Regions from separate parts of the Kitasatospora sp. NPDC091335 genome, predicted to be linked through region 1. Evidence: riboswitches for the same ligand, from Rfam matches in the RefSeq annotation. Region 1 holds a riboswitch; each other region holds the start of a gene.
What was found. Region 1 has a riboswitch for cyclic di-AMP ahead of ACIQOW_RS26470 (M23 family metallopeptidase). Riboswitches for the same ligand answer to the same signal wherever they lie in the genome.

Region 2: it holds a riboswitch for cyclic di-AMP, as region 1 does, so the genes downstream of both, ACIQOW_RS33880 (transglycosylase family protein) here and ACIQOW_RS26470 (M23 family metallopeptidase) in region 1, are expected to answer to the same signal.
Region 3: it holds a riboswitch for cyclic di-AMP, as region 1 does, so the genes downstream of both, ACIQOW_RS02430 (NlpC/P60 family protein) here and ACIQOW_RS26470 (M23 family metallopeptidase) in region 1, are expected to answer to the same signal.

Annotation. Positions count from the first base shown of each region.
Region 1 covers NZ_JBIVUM010000014.1:23,136-27,304, reverse strand. The annotation lists gene ACIQOW_RS26485 (TetR/AcrR family transcriptional regulator) at 1-13, opposite strand, end outside; gene ACIQOW_RS26480 (alpha/beta fold hydrolase) at 85-912, opposite strand; gene ACIQOW_RS26475 (YiaA/YiaB family inner membrane protein) at 1,033-1,323, opposite strand; cyclic di-AMP (ydaO/yuaA leader) riboswitch at 1,518-1,676, shown strand; gene ACIQOW_RS26470 (M23 family metallopeptidase) at 1,689-2,522, shown strand; gene ACIQOW_RS26465 (hypothetical protein) at 2,646-3,521, opposite strand; gene ACIQOW_RS26460 (GNAT family N-acetyltransferase) at 3,564-4,151, shown strand.
Region 2 covers NZ_JBIVUM010000022.1:7,396-11,564, forward strand. The annotation lists gene eno (phosphopyruvate hydratase) at 1-880, opposite strand, end outside; gene ACIQOW_RS33880 (transglycosylase family protein) at 1,135-2,040, opposite strand; cyclic di-AMP (ydaO/yuaA leader) riboswitch at 2,046-2,211, opposite strand; gene ACIQOW_RS33885 (cytochrome P450) at 2,432-3,772, opposite strand; gene ACIQOW_RS33890 (SDR family NAD(P)-dependent oxidoreductase) at 4,029-4,169, shown strand, end outside.
Region 3 covers NZ_JBIVUM010000001.1:540,932-545,100, reverse strand. The annotation lists gene ACIQOW_RS02435 (NlpC/P60 family protein) at 1-788, opposite strand, end outside; gene ACIQOW_RS02430 (NlpC/P60 family protein) at 1,016-2,149, opposite strand; cyclic di-AMP (ydaO/yuaA leader) riboswitch at 2,160-2,313, opposite strand; gene ACIQOW_RS02425 (NlpC/P60 family protein) at 2,652-3,689, opposite strand; gene ACIQOW_RS02420 (NYN domain-containing protein) at 3,890-4,169, opposite strand, start outside.

The DNA of each region.
Region 1 (4,169 bases):
CTACGCGGGGCATGGGTTCGGGCTCTCCGTACGGAAGTCGGGCGGGTGCGGGCGGCGGTCGGGCTGCCGGCGGGCGGCGGTCGGTCAGCCGAGTTCGGCGAGGAAGGGCAGCAGGGCGTCCGCGGTGGCCGCCGGGTTGTCGGCCATCGGGTAGTGCCCGGACCCCTCGATCATCGCCTTCCGCGCGCCGAGCGCCGCGGCCTGCCGGTCGGCGACGAGTTCCGGCTTCGGGAAGTCGGGGTCCTTGCTGCCCATGACCACCAGCGCGGGGCACCGCACCGCAGCCGTCCAGCCGACCGGCGCCGAGTCGCCGTGGACGTACCCGCGGGTGGCGGTCTTGCGTCCGGGGGTGCGCAGGTCGGAGACCAGCCCGTCCACGTACGCGTCGAAGTCGGCGGGCCTGGCGCCGGGGAAGGCCATCCGGCGCAGGTAGAAGCCCCAGGCGGCGGGCCAGTGGACGAGGGCCGCGCCCATCAGGCCCATGGCGGCGCGCATCAGGGCGCCCGGCGGCGGGGTCTCGACGAAGGCGTCGATCAGCACGATCCCGGCGACCCGCCCGGGCGCATCCCCGGCGGCCCTGACGACGGTCGCCCCGGTGTACGAGTTCCCGGCGAGGACGGCGCGCTCGATGCCGAGGTGGTCGAGCAGGGCGAGGACGTCGCCGGCGAGGGCGGCCGGGCCGTAGTCGTCCCAGGCGATCGAGGACTCGCCGAAGCCCCGCAGGTCCATGGTGACGACCCGGTGGCCGGCGGCGACCAGCAGCGGGCGCAGGTGCCGGTACGCGGCCCGGCTGTCGAGCATGCCCGGGAGCAGGACGACGGGGGCGCCGTCGCCCTGCCGGGTGTCGTCGAAGGCGATCCGGCCGCCGGGGACGGTCAGGCACTGGGTGCTCGGGGTGATGGTGCCGTTCATGGGGGTCCTCCTCGGGCCGCCGGGGCGGGGCATCGGCGTTGCTGCCGATAGCCATAAAGCTAAGGCTAATAGCCTTAGCCGTCAAGCAGCCGGCGGGCGGCGATCCGGGAAGGGGGCGGGTCAGGCGCCCTCGACCCTGAACGGGTCGTGCTCGCTGAGCAGCTTCTCCAGCCGGGCCTGGTCGACCCGGGTCACCATCTCGTTGGTCTCCTGCTTGTCCCGGATCACCTTCGCCAGCGTGAACGCGGAGGTGACGGTGTAGAGGAGGCCGATTCCGAGGAACGCCCGGGTCCACCCGCCGACCGGCAGATAGGCGATCCCGACGGCGAGGGTGGTGCCGGACAGGGCGAACGAGAGGACGGCCTGGATGTAGTAGGCGGCCGTCGTGCGGGTCTGCATCGGTGCGCTCATGGCGTCAGGATGCGGCCGCCCGGCCGGACCGCACATGAGTAGGAGTACTCAGATGGAGCCGTGCATGAGGGGTCGTTCGTTGACGTCCGATCATATGGTCGACAGTCGCTTCCACCGGATGGCTTGGAATCGGCGCCTCCTAGGATTAACGTTTGATAACGCAGCGCGGTCGTCAACGCCGTACCCAGACGGCACCGTGCGCGGTGCCTAATCCCACCGACCGGCCTCCGGGCAGGTCAGGGAGCCGGGGAACCACGTTCCCTGGGGTGAATCGGCGGGGCCCAGGCCCGGCCGTAGGAGACCTTCCTGCTCCGAACCCGTCAGCTAACCCGGTAGGCGCGAAGGAAGGAAAGGAGCGCGCCTCCGTGGCGTCGACGTACACCCCGGCACACCCGGCCGGCCCCGCAGCCGGTACCCAGCTCCTCGACCACCCCGGCTCGGAAGGCCCCGACGCCTTCGGCCCGGAGGCCGAGACCAACCGCCACCGGATGCCGCGTCAGACCCGCGGAACCTCCCCGCTGCTCGGCGTCACCGCCGTCGCCGCCACCCTGGGGGCCACCGGTTTCGCCTCGGCCACCCCGGCCGCCGCCCCCGCGGTCGAAGCCCCGGACGAGGCCCCGGTCGCCCTCTCCGCGGACCCCGGCCTCGCGCTCGCCGCCCGCATCCAGCACCAGGCCGACAGCCAGCGCACCGCCGCCGAGGAGACCGCCAGGGTCCAGGCCGCGCAGGAGGCCGAGGCCAAGGCCGCCGCCAAGGAGGCCGAGGCCAAGCGCGCCGCCGAGGAGGCCGAGCGGGCCAAGGCCGCCGCCCTCACCCTGCCGGTGGACGACTACCGGCTCTCCGCCCACTACGGCCAGAGCGCCCGCTACTGGGCCAACCTGCACACCGGCCTGGACTTCGCCGCCGACACCGGCACCCCGGTCCACGCGCTCGGCCAGGGCACCATCACCTCGGCCGGCTGGGCCGGTTCGTACGGCTACCGGATCGTCGAGACCCTGCCCGACGGCACCGAGATCTGGTACTGCCACCTCTCCTCGATCACCAAGGGCTCCGGCAAGGTCGTCGCCGGCCAGCAGATCGGCAAGGTCGGCGCGACCGGCAACGTCACCGGCCCGCACCTGCACATGGAGATCCGCCCCGGCGGCGGTGCCCCGGTCGACCCGGAGCCCTGGCTCCAGCAGCGCGGCCTCAACCCGTGACGCCCCGGGCCTGACGGCCCCCGGTCTCACGGCACCCGCCGGCTGAGGCACCCGCTCGCAGACGCCCCCGCGAAGGCCCCCGGCCCGGAGCACGAGCTCCCGGCCGGGGGTCTTCGCGGTCTCTCACTCCTCGGCGGGCAGCTGCGCCAGGTACGCGTCGATCTCCTTCTGGCCCGGCTCCGGCGCCAGCTCGGGGAACTCCTCCACCAGCAGCCGCGGCAGCCCCGGCACCGTCCACTCGCCGAACAGGTCGAGCGCCGCCTCGACCGCCGCGTCCTCGAACTCGCCGAAGTCCCCGGCCAGTTCGTCCGGCATCGGCCGTCCCAGCGCGGTCAGCTCGGCCAGGTTGCGGTAGCTGCGCCGCATCAGGCCCTGCTCCAGCAGCCGCCGCGCGCCGTCGGTGGCCATGCCGACCGAGAGCACCCGGCTCCAGCCCCAGCCCTGCTCGTCCGGCTCGTCCAGCCAGCCGGCCGGCGCCAGGTCCTCGTACGCGGCCAGCCGCTCCTCCTCGGCGAGCCCGCCGAAACCGGCCAGCCAGTCCCGCACCGCCTCCCCGTCGGCGACGTCCACCCCGTGCGCGTGCAGCAGCAGCGCGTACAGCCGGGGCCAGGTCACCAGGTCGGCGCGGCGCAGCAGTCCGGCCGCGACCTCGCCCTGCCACTCGGCCTCCGCGTGCAGCCGCTCCTGGCGCTTGGCGTTGAGCCGCCGGGCCGCCCGCTGGTGGTCGGCCAGCATCCGGACGGCGTCGCCGTACGCGAGCGGGTCCTCCTCGGGCGCGGGTTGGACGTACAGGTGGAGGCGCTCGTACAGCAGGTGCTCCACCGCGTTCGAGGTCAGTTCCGGCCAGCCGTCGTGCATCCTGCCCTCGCCCAGCTCCAGCAGCGCCAGCACCGTGCGCAGCGGCCCCTCGGCCACCGGCGCGCGGCCCTGCTCGGCCGCCCAGGCGAGCAGGTCGGCGGCCTTGGTGCGGGGGGCGAGCCGCAGGTCTTCGTCGTTCATAGTCCGAACGGTAGCCGCCGGGCGGGGATAGGGTCGGCAGCCATGCTCCCCGTACGACTCACCGGCCCGCGACTGGCCATCCGCGAGTACCACCACACCGAGGGCGACGTGGACGCGCTGCACGCGCTGTTCGGCGACCCCGAGGTCACCCGGTACCTGCCCTTCGGGTCGTGCGACCGGGAGGCCTGCGCCGACCAGATCGAGCTCTACCTGGAGGAGGCGATGGCCGGGGAGCGGGACACCTACCGGCTCGCCGTCACCAGGCTCGCCGACGCCGAGGACCCGCGGGACGCGCCGCCGGTCGGGCAGGCCTCGCTCGTCCTCGGCGGGCACCGCTCCGCCGACCTGGGGTGCGTGCTGGCCGACGAGGTCAGGGGCCGCGGCTACGCGGGCGAGATCGTCGGCCTGCTCCGCGGCCTCGCCTTCGGCCCGCTGGACCTGCACCGGCTGACCGCCCGGGTCCACGTGGACAACGCGGCCTCCGTGAAGGCGCTCACCCGGCTGGGCTTCCGGCGGGAGGGGCGGCTGCGGCACGACGGGTTCAAGGACGGCGTCTGGTCCGACTCGTACCTCTACGCGCTGCTCGCCGACGAGTGGCCGGGCCCGGCCGCCCGGGGGGAGGGGGGTTAACCCCACCCCGGATCCGCC
Region 2 (4,169 bases), on a different contig from region 1:
AGCCGTCCCAGTCCGACTCGTCCAGCGGGTCCTCGATGGAGACCAGCGGGTAGGCGGCGACCAGCCCGGCGTAGTACTCGATGAGCTCGGCCGCCGAGAGGGCCTTGCCCTCGAACTGGTAGGCGCCGTCCTCGTAGAACTCGGAGGCGGCGACGTCCAGGGCCAGCGCGATGTCGCGGCCGGGCACGTAGCCGGCCTTCTGGATGGCCTCGGTGATGAGGTCCAGGGCCTCGCGGTTGCTGTCCAGGTTCGGCGCGAAGCCGCCCTCGTCGCCGAGGCCGGTGGACAGGCCGCGCTCCTTCAGCACGCCCTTGAGGGTGTGGTAGACCTCGACGCCCCAGCGGACGGCCTCGGAGAAGGACTCCGCGCCGATCGGGGCGATCATGAACTCCTGGATGTCGACGTTGGAGTCCGCGTGCGAGCCGCCGTTGAGGATGTTCATCATCGGGACCGGCAGGACGTGCGCGTTCGGGCCGCCCAGGTAGCGGAACAGCGGCAGGTCGCTCGCCTCGGAGGCGGCGTGGGCGACGGCCAGCGAGACGCCCAGGATGGCGTTGGCGCCGAGCGAGGACTTGTCCGGGGTGGCGTCCAGGTCCAGCATGGCCTGGTCGATCAGGCGCTGCTCGGTGGCGTCGTAGCCGACCAGCTCCGGGCCGATCTGCTCGATGACGGCCAGGACGGCCTTCTCCACGCCCTTGCCGAAGTAGCGGTTCTTGTCACCGTCGCGCAGCTCCAGCGCCTCGAAGGCACCGGTGGAGGCACCCGACGGAACAGCGGCACGACCCGTGCTGCCGTCGTCGAGGCCGACCTCGACCTCGACCGTGGGGTTGCCGCGGGAGTCGAGGATCTCACGGGCTACGACGACATCGATGGACGGCACGAGGCATCTCCTTGCGGAAGCAGGGTCCGGTCTGACGGGGGGTGCTGTCAGCAGGACGATTGCGGAGTCGTTTACGACCAGAGCCTAACCGCCCGGGCTCCCGGGACCACGTCGACCTGGGTTCCGTCTCAGCGTGTGGCCCTCCTACCCGCCGGTAGTTCACCTGCTTGTCCCAGCTTGTCCCCCTGGAGCGGGCGAATACGGACGAAGGGGACCGGTAGGACCGGTCCCCTCCGCGCGTCGGGCGTGGCGGCTCAGCCGAGGTGCAGCACCTGGCCGGGCATGATCAGGTTCGGGTTGCCGCCGACGGTGGCGTGGTTCTGCTCGTACAGCGCGCTCCAGCCGCCGGACACGCCCTGGGCGGAGGCGATGGTCGACAGGGTGTCACCGGCGCGGACGGTGTAGTCGTGGCCCGCGGCCTGCGCGGCCGGCTGGGCGGCCCGCGGGGCGGCCTGCGGCTGGGCGGCGGTCTGGCCGGCGTACTGCTGGTAGACGCTCTGGTGGCTGGTCCAGTACCAGCCGCCGTTGTTCTGGTACCAGTACACCTTCGCGTCGGCGTCCCAGCCGGCCTTGCCGGAGAAGCCCTGGGCCTGCGGCTGCGCCTGCTGCTGCGGGGCGGCCTGCTGGACCGGCTTCGCGGCGGGCTTCGGTGCGGCCTGCTGCTGGGCGGCCGGCTTCTCGGCCGGCTTGGCGTGCTTCGGGGCCTGCTGCTTCGGGGCCTGCGGCTTGGGAGCCTGCTGCTGCTTGGCGTCCGAGGAGGTGTCGACCGCGGCCGGGGCGCCGCCCTTGGTCAGACCGGCCTTCTGGGAGCAGACCGGCCAGGCACCCGGGCCCTGCGAGGCGAGGACCTTCTCGGCGACCGATATCTGCTGGGCCTTGCTGGCCTGGTTGGCCTGCGCCGCGTAGGCGTTGCCGCCGTACGCCTTCCAGGTGCTGGAGGTGAACTGGAGGCCGCCGTAGAAGCCGTTGCCGGTGTTGATGCTCCAGTTGCCGCCGCTCTCGCACTGCGCGACCGCGTCCCAGGTGGAGACCGGTGCGGCGGAGGCGCCGGTGGCGGTGAGGAGCGGCATCGCGAGTCCGACGCCGGCCACACCGGCGACGGCGATGGCCTTCTCGGCCTGGGTGCGACGACGGTGACGGCCAGTTCCAACGAGCAGCATGAAGAGGTCCCTCTCCGTACGCCTGCGAGGTGAGCTGTCGGGTTCGGACCGGGAGGTGGCCCGGCCGCCGTGTGCGGAGAGATCCCGCTCGGGCGGCTTCACCCCAAGCCGTGGGGACGGCAACAAACCTGGTTCCCCCGCCCCTGCCCAGGGTTCTGGTCGGTTTCCCGTGACGCGGCGGGCAGGATTCGGCGTTCCGCGTACGAGGTCCGCAGCTGCGAACTCCAGGGAGAGTAGACAGATCATCAGACCAATCACAAGCTCATATCGCCGATATCACACATAAATTACGGCGCGTGTCCGACCGCCTACCAACGGCGGCGATATGTCCTGATTGATGGCTGTTCACACCACCGCTGAGGGCGATCGACGACGTCCCGTCAGCGTGACCTCAGGGCATCGGCGGCTCGGCGGGGGCGTGCGGAGGGGCGTGCGGGGAGCGGCTCTCCGGACTGAATTCCACCGGGAGTTCGCGCAGCCCACGCATGATCAGGCCACCTCGCCACCGCAGATTCTCCGGGCTTTCCGCGAGCCGCAGATCGGGCAGCCGGGAAAGCAGGGTGGCCAGTGCGGCGCGCCCCTCCAGCCGCGCGAGCGGGGCGCCGATGCAGTAGTGGATGCCGTGCCCGAAACCCAGGTGGGGATTGTCCGTCCGGGCCAGGTCGAGGGTGTTCTCGTCCGCGAACCTGGCCGGGTCGCGGTCCGCCGCGGCCAGCACCACCAGCACCGGGTCACCGACCGGGATGTCCACCCCGCCGACGGTCAGCGGCTGCGTCGCGAACCGCCAGGTCGCCATCTCCACCGGCCCGTCGTAGCGCAGGAGTTCCTCGATCGCGGTGTCCAGCAGCGCGCTCTCCCCGCGCGCCACCGACTCCTGCAGCAGCCGGCGCTGCCCGGGGTTGCGCAGCAGCGCGTAGGTCCCGTTGCCGATCAGGTTCACGGTCGTCTCGAAGCCGGCGAAGAGGAGGATGAAGGCCATCGCCGCGGCCTCGTTCTCGGTCAGGTGCTCACCGTGGTCGCTCGCCCGGATCAGGCCCGAGATCAGGTCGTCCCCGAGGTCCGCGCGCTTGCGGTGGATCAGCTCCAGCAGGTACGCCCGGATCCGCTTCACCGCCCGGCCCACGCCGCCGCGCTGACCGCCGCCCTGGCCCGGCTTCGTGTGGCGCACCATCATTCCGGCCCAGTCGCGGAAGTCGTCCTGGTCCTCGGCCGGCACGCCCAGCATGTCGCAGATCGCGTAGATGGGGAGCGGGAAGGCGAACTCGTGGATCAGGTCCGCCGAACCGCGCCGCGCGAAGCCGTCGATCAGCCGGTCGGTGAGCTGCCGCACCCGCGGCTCGAACTCGGCCACCCGGCGCGGGGTGAACGCCTTCGACACCAGTCGGCGCAGCCGGGTGTGGTCCGGCGGGTCGATGTTCAGCAGGTGGGTCATCAGGTCCGCCTGCCGCTCCCCCGGGATGCCCACCCGGCCGGTGCGGTGCGCCTGCCCGCTGTGGTGCGCCGGGTTCTTCGACAGCCGGCCGTCCGCTAGCGCCTGCCTGGCGTCCGCGTACCGCGTCACCAGCCAGGCCTCCACGCCGCTCGGCAGCGTGGTGCGGTGCACCGGGGCGTGCTCCCGCAGCCAGGCGTAGGCGGGGTACGGATCGGAGGCGAACTCCCAGGTGAACAGCTGGGGGCCGGTGGCGTCGGACGGCGCGGCGGCGGGCCTGGCGGGGTCGGGCTGAGCTGGCATGGACCGACCGTATCCGGTGCGCCGGGCACGCCCCTCCCCGACGGCGCGCGCCTGCCCGCGGACGGTGCGCCGCCGGGGTGCCGGCCCGGGGTGCCGACCCTCCGTGGACGGCTCTTGGACAGCTCTTGTCCGGAGCGTGGGCGTGAGCCTGGTCACCTGAGGGGTAACCACTGTTGCGGAGGGTCAGGACGTGCCTACGATCCTCCGCAATACGCGTGGGCGCCGGTGCGGTGTCGCCCACAGGGAGGAGCAGGCCATGCGGATCAGCGGGTCAGTCATCGTCATCGCGGTCCTCGACGGCGGGTCGGGCGCGGGCCTCGCCCGTCGGTTCGCCGCGGCCGGCACCGCCGGAATGCTGATCGCGGACCAGCACGTCGGCATCGCCGAGGACCTCGCC
Region 3 (4,169 bases), on a different contig from region 1:
TCGAACGCGTGCGGGCCGGCGGCCCCGTAGACGTACGGGGAGCCGATCATCCGCACCGCGGCGGCCAGCGCGGCCGCACCGCGCTCGGAGGCGGGCGGGGCGGTGCCGAGGTCCAGCCGGTCGGTGCCCCGGGTGGCGCGGCGCTCGGCGTCCCTGGCGTCCTGGGCGGCCAGCCGGGCCCGCTCGGCGCCGCCCAGGCCGTTCAGCAGCTTCTGCGCCTTGGCCAGCCGCTGCTGGATCTGCTGCTTGCCGTCGGCGAGCGACCGGCGGGCCTGGTCCAGCTCGGCGAGCTTGTCGGCCGCCTCGGTGCGGCGCTGGTCGAGCCGGCGCTGCCGGGTGATCAGCTCGTGCAGGCTCTCCTGCTGGCGGGCGGCGGCCTGGCCCATGGCGCGGGCGCGGGCCAGGTAGCCCTCCGGGTCGGTCGAGAGGATCAGCTGGGCCGTCTGGGTCATGCCGCCGCCGCGGTACTCCGCCCCGGCCACCGTCGCCAGGTCGCCGCGCAGCTGGTTGAGCTGGTCCTGGGCGCCGGCGATCTCGCCCTGGAGGATGGTGGTCTCGCCCTGGAGGCGCCGCTGGGCCTCCTGCGCCGCGTTGAACTTCTCGGACGCCTGCTCGGCCTCGTCGTACAGCTGCTCCACCTGCGCCTTGACGTCCTGTCGGTCGGCCGGGTCCGGGCTGCCGGGGGCGGCCTGGGCGCTGCCTCCGGTGGCCACGCCCAGCGCGGTGGCGGCGGCCGCGGTCAGCACCAGCGCCCGGGCGAGCAGTTGGGAACGACGGTGCACGGGCATGGCGGCAGCGGCTCCAATCCTGCGGCGCGGTCCCCGCCGCCGCGCCATGGTGGGCGGCCGTCGAGCGGGAGTCCGGTGGCAGACGTTAGCGAGTCCGGGCAACCGAGTCCAAACCCCTCCTAACCCGAATATTCGCCCACTAATCGGACATCAGCTCGACCTTCCGGAAAAGCCGCAGGCCCGGCCTTCCCCGAGGAAGGCCGGGCCCGGAAGCGTCCGAGCGGGGATCAGACCCGCACGATGCCGGTCAGCGGCATGTTGGTGACCGCCTCGTAGCGCACGTTCGTGCCCGTCCTGGGCGCGTGCAGCACCTGGCCGTTGCCGGCGTAGATGCCGACGTGGTGGGCGTCGGTGTAGAAGATCAGCAGGTCGCCGGGCTGGGCCTGGGAGATGTCCGTGCCGATCCGGGTGCCGGCCGAGGCCTGCGCCTGCGAGGTGCGCGGCAGCGACACGCCGGCCTGGTTGTACGCCCAGACCATCAGACCGGAGCAGTCGAAGGAACCCGGGCCGGTGGCGCCCCAGACGTACGGGCTGCCGACCTTGGAGGCGGCGTACGAGAGGGCGGCGGCACCGCGGGAGCTGCCGGCCGCGACCTTCACCGGCGCGGCGGCGGCCGAACCGGTCGAGATGTCGCTGCGGCTGTTGTCGCGCGAGGCGCGGTCGGCCTGCTGCTGCGCCTTGGCCGCTTCGGCCTTGGCGGCGTCGGCCTTGACCTTGGCCTCGGCCGCGGCCTTCTCCTCGGCCTGGCGCAGCGCCTGGCGCTCCTGCTCGGTCAGGGTGTTCAGCAGGTCCTGGGCGGCCTTCAGCTTGCCCTGGACGTCCTGCTTGGCGGTCTTCAGCTGCTGGGTGGTGGACTCCAGCTCGGCGAGCTTGCCCTGGGCCTCGTTGCGGTCCTGGTCGAGCTTGCGCTGCTGCTCCTGGAGCTCCTTCAGCTGACCCTTCTGGGTCGCACCGGCCTGGTTCAGCGCACCGGCCTGGGTGAGGAAGCCCTCCGGGCTGGAGGAGAACATCAGCTGGACGGTCGGCGAGATGCCGCCGTTGCGGTACTGCTCGCCGGCGATCTCGGCCAGGCCGCCCTGGAGCTCGGTCACCTGGGACTGCTGACGGGCCACCTGGTCCTGGAGGCCGGAGACCTGCTTCTCCAGCTCCTGCTGCTTGGCCTGGGCGGCGTTGTAGTTCTCGGTCGCGACCTCGGCCTGCTCGTTGAGCTGGTCGACCTGCTCCTTGACCTGTTCCTTGGTCGGCTGCGGGTCGGCGTGGGCGCCGGACTGCGCGGAGAGGGCGACGGCTGCGGCGGCGACTCCGGTCAGGATCGAGACGCGGGCGCGGCCGGCGGGCTTGGGACGACGATGGGACGCCACGAAGGCGGACTCCTTCTTCCTACGGCCGCCTACCGGGTGAGCTGACGGGTTCGGGCCGGAAGCATGCCCTACGACGCCTCACGGCCGTTCCACCGGCCGACCTGGCGCCGATTCACCCCGGAGGAACGTGGTTCCCCGGCTCCGCTCCGCAGCGCCCCCACGAACTGGGCTCCCCTGTCGGGCAGTCGCTTCGACCTGCCCCGCTGCCTTGCGAACTCGACGGAAACCACCGCCGCCACCCTGGCTGGGCGATCGAGAGTGCGGTGGTTCAGGGCACGACCCTAGTAACTGAACCGTGATCGGTTCAAATCCTTGTCAGAAAAAAGACAGAAGATTGCCAAAGTTCTTTTGTGAAAATGACCGATGGTGACCACTGCCACACGTAAGGCTGATCAGTTCTCACCATGCGGTCACGAAACGCCGAAAACCCGAACGCCACCCCCACAAGGGGGTGGCGCTGATCACAGGTCCGGGAAAGGGGCCCCTCCGGCGTGTCGGGCCGTCAGACCCGGCGGATGGTGTTGATCGACATCGCGTCGGCCTTCATCACCTTCACCACGTCGCCGGTGTGCGGCGCGTGGACCACCATGCCGTTGCCGATGTACATCCCGACGTGGTGCATGTCGTTGCCGTAGACCACCAGGTCGCCCGGCTGGGCCTGGTCCAGCGAGGGCACCTTGGTCCCGTAGTGGCCCTGCTCCTGCGAGGTGCGCGGCAGCGAGACGCCGGCCTGGCCGTACGCCCAGACCATCAGGCCCGAGCAGTCGAAGGTGGTCGATCCGGTGGCGCCCCACACGTACGGCGAGCCCTGCTTGCCCATCGCCTTGGACACCGCCACCGCCGCGAGGCCGCCGGCCGGCGGCAGGCTGCCGAGGTCGACCCGGTCGCTGCCGCGCGAGGCGCGGTCCTCCTGCGTCTGCTGGGCCCGCAGCGCGGCTCGGTCGGCGGCGCTGAGCGAGTTCAGCAGGTCCTGGGCGGCCTTCAGCTTGGTGTTGACGTCCGTCTTGGCCTGGTTCAGGTCCTTGGTGGTGCTCTCCAGCGAGGCGAGCACGGTGGCCGCCTCGGTCTTCTGCTGGTCCAGCCGGCGCTGCTGGTCCAGCAGCCCCTTGAGCGCCTCGGCCTGGCTGGTGCCGGCCTGCTGGATGGTGGAGGCCTTGTCCAGGTAGCCGGACGGGTCGGAGGAGAGCATCAGCTGGACGGACGGGTCGATGCCGCCGGTGCGGTACTGCTCGCCCGCCACCTCGGCGAGGCCGCCCTGCAGCTGCGTCATCTGCTCCTGGCCGCGGGCCACCTGGTCCTGGAGCTGGCCGGACTGCTTGCGCAGCTGGTCGGCCCGCTCCTTGGCGCCGTTGTACTTCTCCGCCGCCTGCTCCTGCTCCTCCTGGAGCTGGTCGATCTGCGCCTTGACGTCCGACTTGTTCGGCTGCGGCGCGGCGTGCGCGGCCACCTGGGCGGAGAGGGCGACCGCGGTCGCAGCGGCGGCGGTGAGCACGGAGATCCGTGCGCGGCTCGGCTGCTTGGGACGGCGGTGGGATGCCAAGGGTCCGGCTCCTTCTTCCATCGGACTCACCTGATGGGGTGAGATTCCGGAAAATAGGTTTGACGCCAGACCCTAGTGAACATCTACCCGTTCTGCTACTCCCCCGTAGGCGTGAAATCCGGTTCCCACGCTGACGTCACAAGACCCGCACACCCGCTCGGAACCACCCCTGACCAGGCATCATTCCATCCGGTCCGGACTCAGGGCCGGGCCAGTCTGTTCAGCAGCAACACCGAGGCCACGGGGCGCGCGCCGGCCTTCCGCACGCCCTCCGCGACCTCCCGGTCGGTGGAGACCACCACCACCGGACGGCCCTGCGGCTCGGCCCGCACCAGACGGCGGATCAGCTCGTCCGCGGTCTCCCCGGTCCGGCTGAACCGCACCCGGACCCCGCGCGGTGGCGCCATGATCACCGGGACGTCCAGGTCCTGCCCGTCGAACACACAGGTGACCTCCGCCTGCGTGCGCTGGGCCAGCATC